Regions from separate parts of the Desulfobacula phenolica genome, predicted to be linked through region 1. Evidence: riboswitches for the same ligand, from Rfam matches in the RefSeq annotation. Region 1 holds a riboswitch; each other region holds the start of a gene.
What was found. Region 1 has a riboswitch for cobalamin ahead of BLT94_RS17985 (TonB-dependent receptor). Riboswitches for the same ligand answer to the same signal wherever they lie in the genome.

Region 1 (3,191 bases):
AGCTGACACCTGCTTCAAAATATGCTCCGTCCTGAACATAGTAGGCGTTTTTAGGCTCGCCGTCGGCACTGGTTAAGGTGCCTGCAGTATTTGAAACATATTCAAGATCTTCATCAAAAATATTTTTACCCAGAACCCAGAATTTCCATTGGTTCCAGGCATAGGAAATTCTTGCATCAACAGTTGTTTTGGAAGGATATTTTATGCGGTTTAAATAATCCACATATCGTTCACCCATGTAATTGATATCCATGCTTAACTTGAGTCCTTCCAAAGGAAAAAAATCAAGCCCCACAAGACCGCTGAATTCAGGTACCCAGTAAATTTGTTTTCCGGCAATGTCGGCGTGCTTATCCGTGGTGTTTGACGGATGAAGTTTGGCAGATACTGTGCCTGAAGTCCATTGGATATCCTGGTAGGTGCCGGCCAGACGGTAGCCGAAAAAAGAACACACCCGGCCATCGGCTTCAAGCTCAATGCCTTTTGCCTCGGCATCACCGATATTTCCCCGTCCTCGAGATGTCGTTCCTTCATAGACTGAGCCGAACTTGTCCTTATAATCTGAAAAATAGAGGGTGGCATTTATATTGAAAGCCTTGTTCAGCATGTGCTTATAACCGATTTCATAAGTCATAACCTCTTCTGGCTCCAGGTTTTCAGGAGGGTTAAAAGTTCCGCCATCTTCAACCGCCCAGGCATAATACCGGGGCGTTGGAAACCAGTAATTTCTTCCTGCTGAAACATAGAGGTTTGCCTTGTCCGTGAAACGGTAGGACGGGGCCATAAAATAACTGAACATGGTTCGATCCTCATCTGCAATATTTGGCACCTTGTCTTGCAGTTTAACTTCGGTCCTGTCCAGTCGTCCTCCTGTTTTAAATCCCCATTTTTCTTGAAAAAGAAAGTCATTATCCCAGAAGATACCATAGGTTTTCTCCTGGAGATCAAAATTGTATGCATCCGTGTTTTTACCCGGATCAAACGGATATATCCGGCTTACATCATTATCAATGCTTTCATAATTCAATCCAATTGAGGGTGTATAGCTTATGGCACCAAAATTAAAATGGTATCCGCCTGAAATTGAGACCGTATAAGTATCTTGTTCAGAATCATTGTGATACACACTTGAGGGTTTATCAAAAAGATAAGCAAGGCTCTTGTCTGTTTCATCATAACCTGTCCAGGAAAGTGCGGAATCGATAAATTTTTTCTCATCTTTATGAGACAGTTCAAGGGCAATGATTGAATTTTGCTGCTCTTTTTCAGTATGCCAGATCAAATCCGAATCTGTTTCACTTTTCGGAAAATGGATGTCCCTGCGGTAATTTTCCAATTGCCACAGGTACTTGCGAAAACCATACGCAGTCTCCATATCATAGTCCATATGATTAACCCATATGCCAATGCGGGTCTGGTCAGACAAATTATACCCAAGCCTGGCAAGAACCGATAACCTGTTTTCTTCTTCCTGCTCATACCCATCAGTGTGATGGTTTCCAACATTTAACATGTAATCATACTGGTTTTGCCTGCCATGGAGGGATGCGGTTTCATCATGGGTATCCCATGAACCGTATGCGGCAGAGACATCACCATGAATGCCTTCTTGCTTTGCTTTTTTGGTAATAATATTGATGACCCCACGAGCCGCACCAGGCCCGTATGCAATCCCGGCGGAGCGCAGCACTTCAATGCGCTCAATTTGAGCTACGGGAATAAAGTCAAATTCACTATACCTGGAATCCCCGATTTTTTGCGGGATACCGTCAATCAGGATAACAGGCCCCCCTGCCATTGCGCTTTTGTTGCCGCGAATCACAACTGTACCGCGCTTTGCACTACTGTCAACAACACCTGGAATTTTACCCAGGGCTTCGATAACATTTTTTGCCCCCATTTCTTCCAATTCCGTTCCAGTGATAATGGAAAGACTGGCAGGCGTATTAATTGCATTTATTTTATTGGTGGAGGTGACAACCAATTCATCCATTTTATGAACAGGTTCTTTTATTTCCAAGGCCATTCCATAAGCAGGCAGAAAAACAGCTAAAAAGATCAAACCAACAAGACAGCGTTTCATTTAAATTCCTTTCACAATTATAATTAAACAATCCATAATTGATTCGGAATTTTCCTGATCATCAGGCAAAAGTGTTTTTGATATGCTTGAAACAGGGCAAACAAAAATCCCGAATCACTCCAAATGTTTGATCCGGGAAGTCCCTTTTTTTATCCTCAAAATCATTTAATCCACTTCTGTCCATAAAGCAGATTATCAATCAGGTTTCGGCAGGTCTTCTGACTTCCTTTCTTTTTTGGCAGCCTTCCCATTTTGTTCAAACAAAACAGTGACATTTTCCAGCCAAAAAAGTTCCCCTTTATTTTAAAAGAGGCAGGGTTACAGCGGCGGGCCCGTCCCTGAATTTCACAGGAGTTCCCTATTAAGCATTAAAGCACCAAAACACAGGTATTCCTATTGACAGACAGTAAAAAAGTCAAGGTAAATTTATTTTAACTAATTCATATTACCCCAAACCTACAGCAAGTGTTTCAAAACAAAAAGGATTTTGAAAAAACAACATTTTTGAATGCTTAAAATCCAATATTTGTTAAAATGTCTTGACAACTTTACAGATATTTTTTATCTTTTGCTATTCTTCCAATAATTATTACGGGGTTAATAATGCTCAACCACAAGTCACCGCTTCCTTTATACCATCAGCTGGCAGACATCCTGACAGAACAGATCCGATGCGGAACATACATGCCCGGAGATCTTATCCCGTCTGAAAACGGGATGGCAAAGCAGTACGGCATTGGCCGTCCAACAGTGCGCCAGGCCATGGATACACTTGTCAAAAAAGGCCTTGTTGAACGCAAAAGAGGGTCTGGAACTTTTGTGAAGCAACCCGGCAACCAGGTGGACCTGTTTTGTCTTGCAGGCACGTCCCAGGCGTTTGAAACAAAAGGGATCAAGACTGAATCAAAACTTCTGGCTCCTCTGGCTGCCGTGAATGTTACTGATGATAAAACCAATCCTTTTGAAGGAAAACCCGCTTTTTTTTTATCGCGCCTAACCTGTGTTAAGGCAGATCCTGTATTATTGGAGGATATCTATCTTCATCCAGTATTGTTCAGGGGCCTGGAAACTGTGGATCTTGAAAACAGATCCCTTTCCGGGGTGGTGT
Region 2 (3,191 bases), on a different contig from region 1:
CTCGACTGGCGGTTGGAAAAATTCTGAATGGGGATCAAATCAAAAAGCTGAGGCCGGATGATATGCATCAGAAAAAGCAAGATTCAGGGCATGGTAAAAAAGCCATCCCCGGACCTCATGGGATGGAAATGCCTGATGATAAAAAAGTCTTTTGAAAATTGAAACCGGTAACATAAACTTGCGATTCGACATGGTGCCCCTTCTGCAAATTAGGAAAAGCGCCTAATAATAACGATAGAATAGCAGTATTTTAAAATCAATAACAGGAACTCAATCAATGTTTTTGTTCACAAACAAATTAATCTTTAATGTACGTTCAAGATAAACCCCAAAAGATCCCGCATCAACAATTTTTTGAATGTTTGTTCAAAATAGTCTTTTAAATTAGGATAATGGTGTTAAAATATGCGTAATTTGATTAAATTGCAAACCTCCTTTGTAAACCGTATTATTAAATATTATTGTTAATATTGTAGCAATTATTACAGAATGTTTGGCTATTTAAAATATATTCGTTTGTATCAATGAACGATAGGAATCAATATCTATATCAAATAAGGAGAATATAAATGAGTATCGACGTATTAGGAATTTCCGGAAGCCCCACAAAAAACAGTAACACAGATCGTATCATCAAAGCGGTATTGGATGCAACCGGTGCAGAAACCGAATTTGTGAAGCTCAGTTCAATTAATGTCAGACCCTGCCTTGCCTGTTATAAATGCGTCCATGATAACGTTTGCAAACAAAACGATGACTTTCCTGCACTTGCAGAAAAAATTAAAGCAGCCAAAGCCCTGGTGATTGGTGGATATATTCCCTATTCACAAATTGATGGATTCACAAAGGCGCTTTTAGAAAGATTCTGGTCGTTCAGACACCAGAAAAATCTTTTAAAAGGCAAACTGGTTGCAACCGTTCTGACCGGACTTGTGCCGGAGGCACTGACCGCTGTCAATAAAGCATTGGCTACCGAGTTCAAAGAATATGAGAACATGGATCTTATCGGACAGGTAACGGTTCAGGGAAATATTGTCTGTGCGTTCTGCGGTGTGGGGTATGATTGCGAGATGAGTGCATTCAGAAGTAATCTGATTGAGACCGGAACAAAGGCAGCTGATGTTCAATATGCCAAAGTAGAGGATCAAAAGGAAGTATGGGACGAAGCCGTGCGAATTGGAAGTCTAATGGGTGAGCGGTTAAAATAGATAAAGATTGATCCAGTTTTTTTTGAACATCAATGCGTCAAACAGTTTAAAAAGGTAGCAGACTCAGGCCCATCTTTTTTCGAAAATATCATTGAGCTTTTCAACGGCAGACAAGTTAAAAATTATTATAATACCGATATCGCACCGATAGGGTGGAGCGCGGAGCGGTCCACCCTATCATCACGATATATGCCTTTTTGCGACACATTATATGTTCTGCTCAGGAATGGAATAAGTATGGATTCTGATTCAGAATACTCAAGATCGAGGATTTTTGCTACAGCTTCCAAATCAGTATTTTTAATCTCATTCATAAAATTCAAGTATTTCTTCATCGGATATAGGTTCGTTCTTGTCTTTCTTGCTTGTTTTCAGAAGGATCTCGTATAAGTTTGTTCGATTTTAAAATAATTTCTTAGTGTTCATTGATTATATTTAAGCTGACCCGTATCCTTACAAGGAGACCGTGCAACGTTACCCATGTAACCTTGATCGTCGTGCAAAAAAAATATTGACTTCACACGCCGTATTCTATAAAAAGTGTTCATATTTTGTTGGTTGCCTTGGCAAACGGAATACGGTGAAACTCCGTAACGGTCCCGCCGCTGTAACCGGAAACATCTGTTTTTTTTTATAAAGGCCACTGTGAAAACGGGAAGGCTAAAAAAACAGGTTTAATGCCGGAAGTCAGAAGACGAGCCAGGTAAAAATCATTGTAAAATCTAATGGTAAAAGGTTTTGTAAGAACTCATCTCTTGCAAAATTTTTTTGGTTTTACAGGAGATTTGATAGCGAGGAAACTATGACAACACAGCTTGAGCATGCCCGCCAGGGAACCATCACAAAACAAATGCAAATCGTTGCCCAGACTGAAGGGCTGTCTGAATCCTTTATTTTAGATCATGTGGCAAAGGGTGAAATTGTTATCCCCTGTAATCCCAAGCGCCCCGGGCAAAAGGTTACCGGAATTGGAACCGGCCTGCGCACCAAGGTGAACGCTTCCATTGGAACCTCTTCAGATATCTGTGATGTTAATCTTGAGGTGGCAAAGGCAGAGGCTGCCCGGGAAGAAGGGGCTGACACCTTAATGGAATTGTCTGCTGCCGGGGATCTTGATAACGTAAGGCAAACGGTTCTGGCCAATACCGATCTTGCCGTGGGCAATGTGCCGTTGTACCAGGCATTTAAAGAAGCCATCCGCAAATACAAAAATCCGGCAAAATTAGACCCTGAATACCTGTTTGACCTGATTGAAAAGCAATTGGATGACGGCTTGAGCTTTATGGCCATTCATTGCGGGATTAACCAGTACACCATTGAACGCTTAAGAAAACAGGGATTTCGTTATGGCGGTCTGGCATCCAAGGGCGGAACCTATATGGTGGCCTGGATGGATATCAATAAAAAAGAGAACCCCTTGTATGAGCAGTTTGACCGTGTGTGTGCGTTGATGAAAAAATATGATGCCGTTCTTTCCTTAGGCAACGGGATCAGGGCCGGTGCCATCCATGACAGCCATGACCGTGCCCAGATGGCTGAAATGATCATCAACTGCGAACTGGCGGAAATCGGTCGGAATCAGGGCTGCCAGATGATGGTGGAAGGACCGGGCCACGTCCCCCTGGACGAAATTGAAGGCAATATCATGCTGGAAAAACGCATGTCCGGCAATGCGCCTTATTATGTTTTAGGCCCCATCCCCTGCGATACCGGCGCAGGATACGATCATATCACCGCCGCCATTGGTGCGGCAAGTTCCGCCCGGTTTGGCGCGGATCTGATCTGTTATATCACTCCTGCCGAACATCTTGCCCTGCCGGATGTCAATGACGTGAGAGAAGGCGTGAGGGCCACTCGGCTTGCAGCCCGTATCGGGGATATTTCCAAATACCCTGACCGGCGGGAAAATGAAAAACAGGCTGCCATGGCAAGACGGGACATGAGATGGAATGATCTGGAAAAATATCTGTTATTTCCTGAAAT
Region 3 (3,191 bases), on a different contig from region 1:
AAAAAAAATCATTGATGCCCAGGGTCTTTACATGTCACCCGGTTTTATTGACGGGCATATGCATTTTGAAAGCACCATGCTGACACTTCCTGAATTTTCACGGGCCGTGCTGCAGCGGGGAACCACTGCGGTAATAATAGATCCTCATGAAATTGCCAATGTGCTGGGGCTGGAAGGAATTCGGTATGTCCTGGACAGTATCAAACAGGTTCCTTTGGATGTGTTTGTCATGCTGCCGTCATGCGTACCGGCCACACCGCTTGAAACTTCAGGTGCCAATATCGGTCACAAGGACTTGTGCGCCCTGATACACAAGCAAGGGGTGGCCGGAATCGGTGAAATGATGAATTATCCTGCGGTCATTAATGGTGATGAAGAAGTCCATCAACGCATTGCCGCGGCCAAATGGAAAAAAATAGACGGGCATGCTCCGGGTATCAGCGCAAAAGATTTGAATGCGTATATATTTTCCAGAATTGACAGCGACCATGAATCAACATCTGCTAAAGAAGCCAAGGAAAAACTTCAAAAGGGCATGCACATTTTAATCCGGGAAGGTACTTCGGAAAGAAACCTGGAAGATTTGATCGGCATTGTAACAAAAGAAAATTCATGGCACTTTTCCTTTGCCACGGATGATAAACATCCTGATGACCTGCTGGAAGAAGGGCATATTGATCATTCACTGAGAAAATCTATCTCTTTGGGAATGGCTCCCATAACCGCTTATCAGATTGCCACCATCAACACTGCAAATCACTATGGGCTGAGGAATATAGGGGCAATAAAACCCCGCTTTTGGGCGGATTTTGTTTTGCTCTCTGATTATAAACAGGTGAAAATCGAGGCTGTATATAAAAAAGGTGTGCCTGTTTTGAAAAATCAGTCATTGATTTGCCGCCCTCTTCATAAAATCCCCAAGTTAAGGGGGACAATGAATCCTGGCGAACTGAGCCGGGCAGATTTCAAAATTCCTGCGGCAGGCAGCAAGATCCGTGTCATTGATATCCTGCAAGGTCAGATTGTAACGGATAAATTTATTGCCACTGCCAGGATTAAAAACAATTATATTGAATCAGATATCAGCCGTGATATTCTCAAAATCGTTGTCATAGAAAGACACAATGCTACGGGCCGGATAGGAAAAGCCTTTGTCAGGGGGCTTGGACTCAAGCGAGGGGCAATCGGGTCAACGGTTGCTCATGACGCCCATAATATTGTGATAGCCGGAACCAATGATGTGGATATGTTTGCAGCTTTTCAACGGATAAAAAAAATGCAGGGAGGACTGGTTGTTGTTGATAATAATCAGGTGGTCGCTGATTTGCCTTTGCCTGTTGCAGGTTTGCTGTCCAATAATAGTTTTGAGAAAACAGCTGCTGATTTGAAAATCTTAAAACAAAAGGTGAAAATATTGGGAAGTGACCACCCGTCATTGTTTATGATTTTATCATTTTTATGTCTGTCACCGGTTCCAAAGCTGAAAATAACCGACTTAGGACTTGTTGATGTTGAAAAATTTGCCGTCACGTCTTTGTTTGCAGATGATTGCATCAAATAGGCATGATAACGTCATTTGAACCATCATACAAACCCGCCGTTGTTTTTTTATTTTGACCTTGACGGAAAAAAAGAACCCTGGAGTTTTTATATGTATTTGAAAAAATTGATAAAGATATGAAGTTTTTCTTGACACCGTTGTAGAATCCATCTATTTTATCAAAGGTTTCAGGTGCTGCTTAGGTGCAGTCAAAAGGAAATCCTGTGAAAATCAGGAGCGGACCCGCCGCTGTAATCGGGGATGAACGTCACTATTGCCACTGTTCAATAAGTTGGAGTTAACGGGAAGGGGTGACGACTCAATTGATCCGGAAGTCAGAAAGCCTGCCTGAAAACCTTTGGTCGTGTTGCTTGCGAGGACTTGGGCAGATCAAGAAAATGAGGATAAAAACGGTTCCCATATCAGACAGTTTCTGATATGGGTTTTTTTGTTTATGCCCAGTTTCGTGTTATTAATATTGATAATAACCGAGGAAATGTTATGAAAAAATTTAAATTTATTGTACTGATTCTCTTTCTGGGCCTGATTTTATGTTCAACCCTCCAAGCCAAATCTACTATTGTTGCAAATTTTATCACAGCCTCGCCGGAAGCAGCTCAATCCGCCCATCTGTTTCATATGGAACAATTTGAACAGTACCGGAACGACCTTAACCAAGTAGAACAAAACTTTAGTGCCGAATTTAATAATCAGTTCGCAAATCTTTTTGTGTCTTGTATAAAAGATGCTGCAAAAGCTTCAGGTGCAGGCCTGTAGATTATGGCAAAAATTTGAGTATACCGGTTGCCATATCAAAGGGGAGAATAGGATATCTGGTGGTCCTTTTCTCCCTTTTTCTTGTTTTAATGATCCTTATTTCGCTTTCCATGGGATATATCAGGATTCCAATGGTTGATATTATCAGCATTCTTTATGGAAAATTGACCGGTCATCAAATCATGGGAAATGCCAGTGAAACCTATCTGGCTGTTCTGTTTGATGTGCGGCTTCCAAGAATATTAACCTGTACCGCTGTCGGGGCGGCACTTGCCGTATCCGGGAGTTTGTTTCAGGGCATATTGCTAAATCCCCTGGCCGATCCCTATACCCTTGGCGTATCAGCTGGAGCAGCATTTGGTGCAAGTATTGCCATATTATTAAACTTAAGTGCAGCCTTTGTTTCCGTTCCGGCTTTTGCCTTTACAGGTGCTTGTGTTACTTTGTTTGTGGTCATCTTTTTATCTTATTCATCAAAAAACCCCATGGCCGGGCTATCCTCCAACAATTTGATTTTATCCGGAATTATTGTCGCTGCAATACTTTCTGCCGGTATCAGTTTTTTAAAATTTATTGCCAATGAACAGGTCTCGGTCATTATTTTCTGGCTTATGGGAAGTTTTGCTTCCAAAACCTGGTTTGATTTTGTTGTTGTTGTAATTTTTCTGTTGATTGGTCTGTTTGTTTCAATATTTTTTGCCCGTGATCTGAACCTGGTCGCACTTGGGGCTAAATCCGCCACAAGCCTTGGTGTTGATTTGAAAAAAACGACTTTAATCTTGTTGATAACCGGTTCAATGCTGGCGGCCATCTGTGTTTCTGTTTCAGGTATTATAGGGTTTGTGGGTTTGCTGGTTCCGCATACGGTCAGGTT
Region 4 (3,191 bases), on a different contig from region 1:
ATAAGGGCCGGGAGGTTCCATGGCAATAACAGTTAACTTTTCGATATCCGGATATAAATGTTTATCCGGTATAACCATATATCCTCTTCCAACCACTTTGTTCCAAACACCGATTAACCTGAGCGCTTCAGCAATACAGGTGCCACTAAAGGCTATACGATTAACCGGCTGTTTAATTGTTACCTCTCTCCCCATGGCATCAATTATTGTAATTTCATTTTGTCTTCCGATTGCATTGCCTGTAACAAAAAAAATAAAAAATAGTAAAAACAGACCGTATAATTTTAATACATTGTTTTCTCTAAGCATAAACTCCTCTTTCATCCACGAGAGAATTACTCCAACCGTCCTTTTCTCCTTATTTTAAAAACATGGCTCTATAATTGCATTTCCTTCTCCTTAGTACTGCGGATTTTAATTAATTCCTGAAGATATAGAACACAAATTTTGGGAATATGATAATGGTCATGTTTATTTTTTTAGCGCAATCGTCTATTTGATAAGGAAACAGCATTTTTCAAACATTTTCCGGGCGGGCAGCCAAAATATTGTTTAAATACTTTGGAAAAATGACTGAGGCTTCTGTAGCCAACCTTGTAAGCGATTTCGGTAACGTTCATTTTACCTTCATTCAAAAGGCGTCTGGCAGCCTCAAGGCGGTGGTTACGCAGATACTCAAAAGGGGAAATACCATGGAACTTACAAAAACAATGATGCAGTTTGCTGCGGCACATCCCCACGGAACGGGCAAGTTCTATCAAACCCGGTGCATTTTCCAAATCATGAGTTAACAATCGGGCGGCATGACAAACGCAATCAGCTTCATTGGGTGCTAAAACAGATTCTTCAGGATTTTGCCAATTTTCTATTTCCAGCTGTTCCATCTTGTAGGCTATCAGCTCCATGACTTTGCCTTCAATAAAAAATTTGCGGGTTAACCCGTGATAAGGACAATGCAGTATCTTGTCAAGTGCGCCCCACATGGGCTGAGAAATCATATCTGGAAAACGAAAAGAGGTTTCACTTATGTTTATCAATACGCTCATAAACTGATCCGGGTATTCCATTACAAAAGCTGACATCTGATCCAGGTCCATCAAAATCGATATTCTGATCACTCGCTCAAGGCCGATTATTTCAGTGTAACCAAGAGTGTCCGGGAAAGAAAAAAAACCGCTTTGCCCCTTTTTTACAAAAAACGATTCCTTAAAATATGGCGGATGTGACTCTATAGTCCCCGAAAGGCAGAAGCCGAATCCGAAAGAAGTACCAGACACTCCGCATTCCAAAATAGTCGGCTGGTTCAGGCTGTAATCCGCAATGACCAATCGAATACCGTAATTCAAATGAATAATTTCAATACTCCCTGTACCAATGGATGGGGGAATGTTAATCAGGTTTTTTTCTTTATTATTGGTCTGAGTAGATGGTATCAGTAATATCTTTTTCATTTGTGCTGCCTGCATCGGCATAACCCAAGTGCCATAACCGATTAGTTGAAACCCAGGATTCAAAGCTTAATAGAACCCGAGGTTTTCTTTGCGCCAAGGTATCCATATTGAATTTTAGTTTCTTGGCTTCAAGTATTATTTGCCTCCTGAGTCCATAATAAAATTTAAAAAAACGCTAACTTTCACATAGCTTGATGCAAAAAAAAATCCTCAACCAATATAAAATTGGTTGAGGATATCCGTTTTCATCCCTTAAAATCATAGTATGGCTTTCTCTGTCCACGAGAAATAAACCATTTTGTTCAGGCAGGTCTTCTGACTTCCGGTTCGTCCTACAACCGCCCCTTCCCACCTGAAATAATTCAGGCAGTGGATTTTCTGCGGCATTCGTCCCCGGTTACAGCGGCGGGCCCGTTCCCGATTTTCACGGAATTCCCTATTATGCTTTTAAGCACCAGAACAAAGTACTTAAGCTTATAATCACCGATAAAATAAAAGTCAAGCACAAATGAGAATATATCTATCTCAATTTCAGATAATGATCGGCTTATTTCATCAACTGAGAATTAAAACCGGACAAAAGCAAGAACACATAGTCGTCCTCACACTTATTAAGCCCACTTGGCAGATTACTCAATTCCTCCTATTTACTTTTTCAATTACTTCACCGTTTGTATCCTCCAGATAAAATAACCTTATTTCAAACATCCTTTGCATTTTAACGTTTCCTCCCAACATGAAACTCCGTCACCCCAAGAGGTGAAATAAACTGGTCGGTCAATGTTTTGGTACGAACCGAGTCAAAACCGGCCGCAAGCATGGCCCGGGGCAACACCTCTTCTTCAAAAGAGAAGTCCTGCCCCATCAACGAAGTAGGCAGCCAGCTGATAACCATATCAGTGGGTTGGGTTTTTTCCTCGCTCAAACCATCTGAAAAAACAATCAGGCTGCCACCGGGATTTAATGCAGCAAAGCACTTTTCCATAATTGGGGCCAGTTTTTCAGTTTCATTATAAAAATTCAAAGTATAACTGGCGATAATTGCATCATACCCCTCTCCAAACGGATCGACAGAATAATCCCCGCTTATGGTTTTCACCCGGTCTTCCATACCGTACTCCTTGATTGTCTCCTGTGCCACATCAATCACCACTGGACGATCAAACAAACAGCACTCTAACGTAGGATGTGCAGCAGCAACGGCAATCCCTATCAGGCCCGGACCGGCACCAATATCAAGAACCTTTTGCCATTGATCAAAATCGGGTAACAAGGAAAGCAAGCGGGCGATTCCTTGAGCCCGGCCGCAACGGCTACCGTTAATTGATTTGCGGGCAGAGTCCGCCCACACCTGTTCAGATACCATATCACGGCTGAGAGGAGCGCCCTCCTTGACCAACGTAAGCATCCTACCGTTCAGAGCCGGTTCGTTCCACTGATCATAGGCCAGCAGGGACTCGGCCAGGCCGGTATCTCCCCGGCTGGTAAGAAAACGCTCCGTCTGCTCAGTGTTGCAAAAAAGGCCGTCTTTTTTATACAAATACCCCAGTGCAGTCAATGCGTTGAGCAGGTATTCGGTATTTTTTGCATCACACTCAACCCGCACAGCAATATCAGAAGCACTTTGCGGTTCGGGCAGAAGATCAAAAAGGCCCAACTGCAAAGCTGTTTTAACCGTTTCCCAGCGAATTGCAATATAGGGCAGTTCATGATAATTCAATTCTGGAAAATCTGTCGGCA

Region 2: another riboswitch for cobalamin. It lies ahead of thiC (phosphomethylpyrimidine synthase ThiC); the one in region 1 lies ahead of BLT94_RS17985 (TonB-dependent receptor).
Region 3: another riboswitch for cobalamin. It lies ahead of BLT94_RS15850 (hypothetical protein); the one in region 1 lies ahead of BLT94_RS17985 (TonB-dependent receptor).
Region 4: another riboswitch for cobalamin. It lies ahead of BLT94_RS11670 (helix-turn-helix transcriptional regulator); the one in region 1 lies ahead of BLT94_RS17985 (TonB-dependent receptor).

What each region holds. Positions count from the first base shown of each region.
Region 1 covers NZ_FNLL01000012.1:108,467-111,657, forward strand. Annotated here, with positions in the region: gene BLT94_RS17985 (TonB-dependent receptor) at 1-2,083, opposite strand, end outside; cobalamin riboswitch at 2,275-2,479, opposite strand; gene BLT94_RS17990 (GntR family transcriptional regulator) at 2,687-3,191, shown strand, end outside.
Region 2 covers NZ_FNLL01000009.1:108,025-111,215, forward strand. Annotated here, with positions in the region: gene BLT94_RS15130 (Spy/CpxP family protein refolding chaperone) at 1-155, shown strand, start outside; gene BLT94_RS15135 (flavodoxin family protein) at 570-1,208, shown strand; cobalamin riboswitch at 1,747-1,926, shown strand; gene thiC (phosphomethylpyrimidine synthase ThiC) at 2,011-3,191, shown strand, end outside.
Region 3 covers NZ_FNLL01000010.1:15,079-18,269, reverse strand. Annotated here, with positions in the region: gene ade (adenine deaminase) at 1-1,561, shown strand, start outside; cobalamin riboswitch at 1,714-1,906, shown strand; gene BLT94_RS15850 (hypothetical protein) at 2,042-2,317, shown strand; gene BLT94_RS15845 (FecCD family ABC transporter permease) at 2,332-3,191, shown strand, end outside.
Region 4 covers NZ_FNLL01000006.1:168,125-171,315, forward strand. Annotated here, with positions in the region: gene BLT94_RS11665 (ABC transporter substrate-binding protein) at 1-309, opposite strand, end outside; gene BLT94_RS11670 (helix-turn-helix transcriptional regulator) at 480-1,451, opposite strand; cobalamin riboswitch at 1,740-1,925, opposite strand; gene BLT94_RS11675 (methyltransferase) at 2,170-3,191, opposite strand, start outside.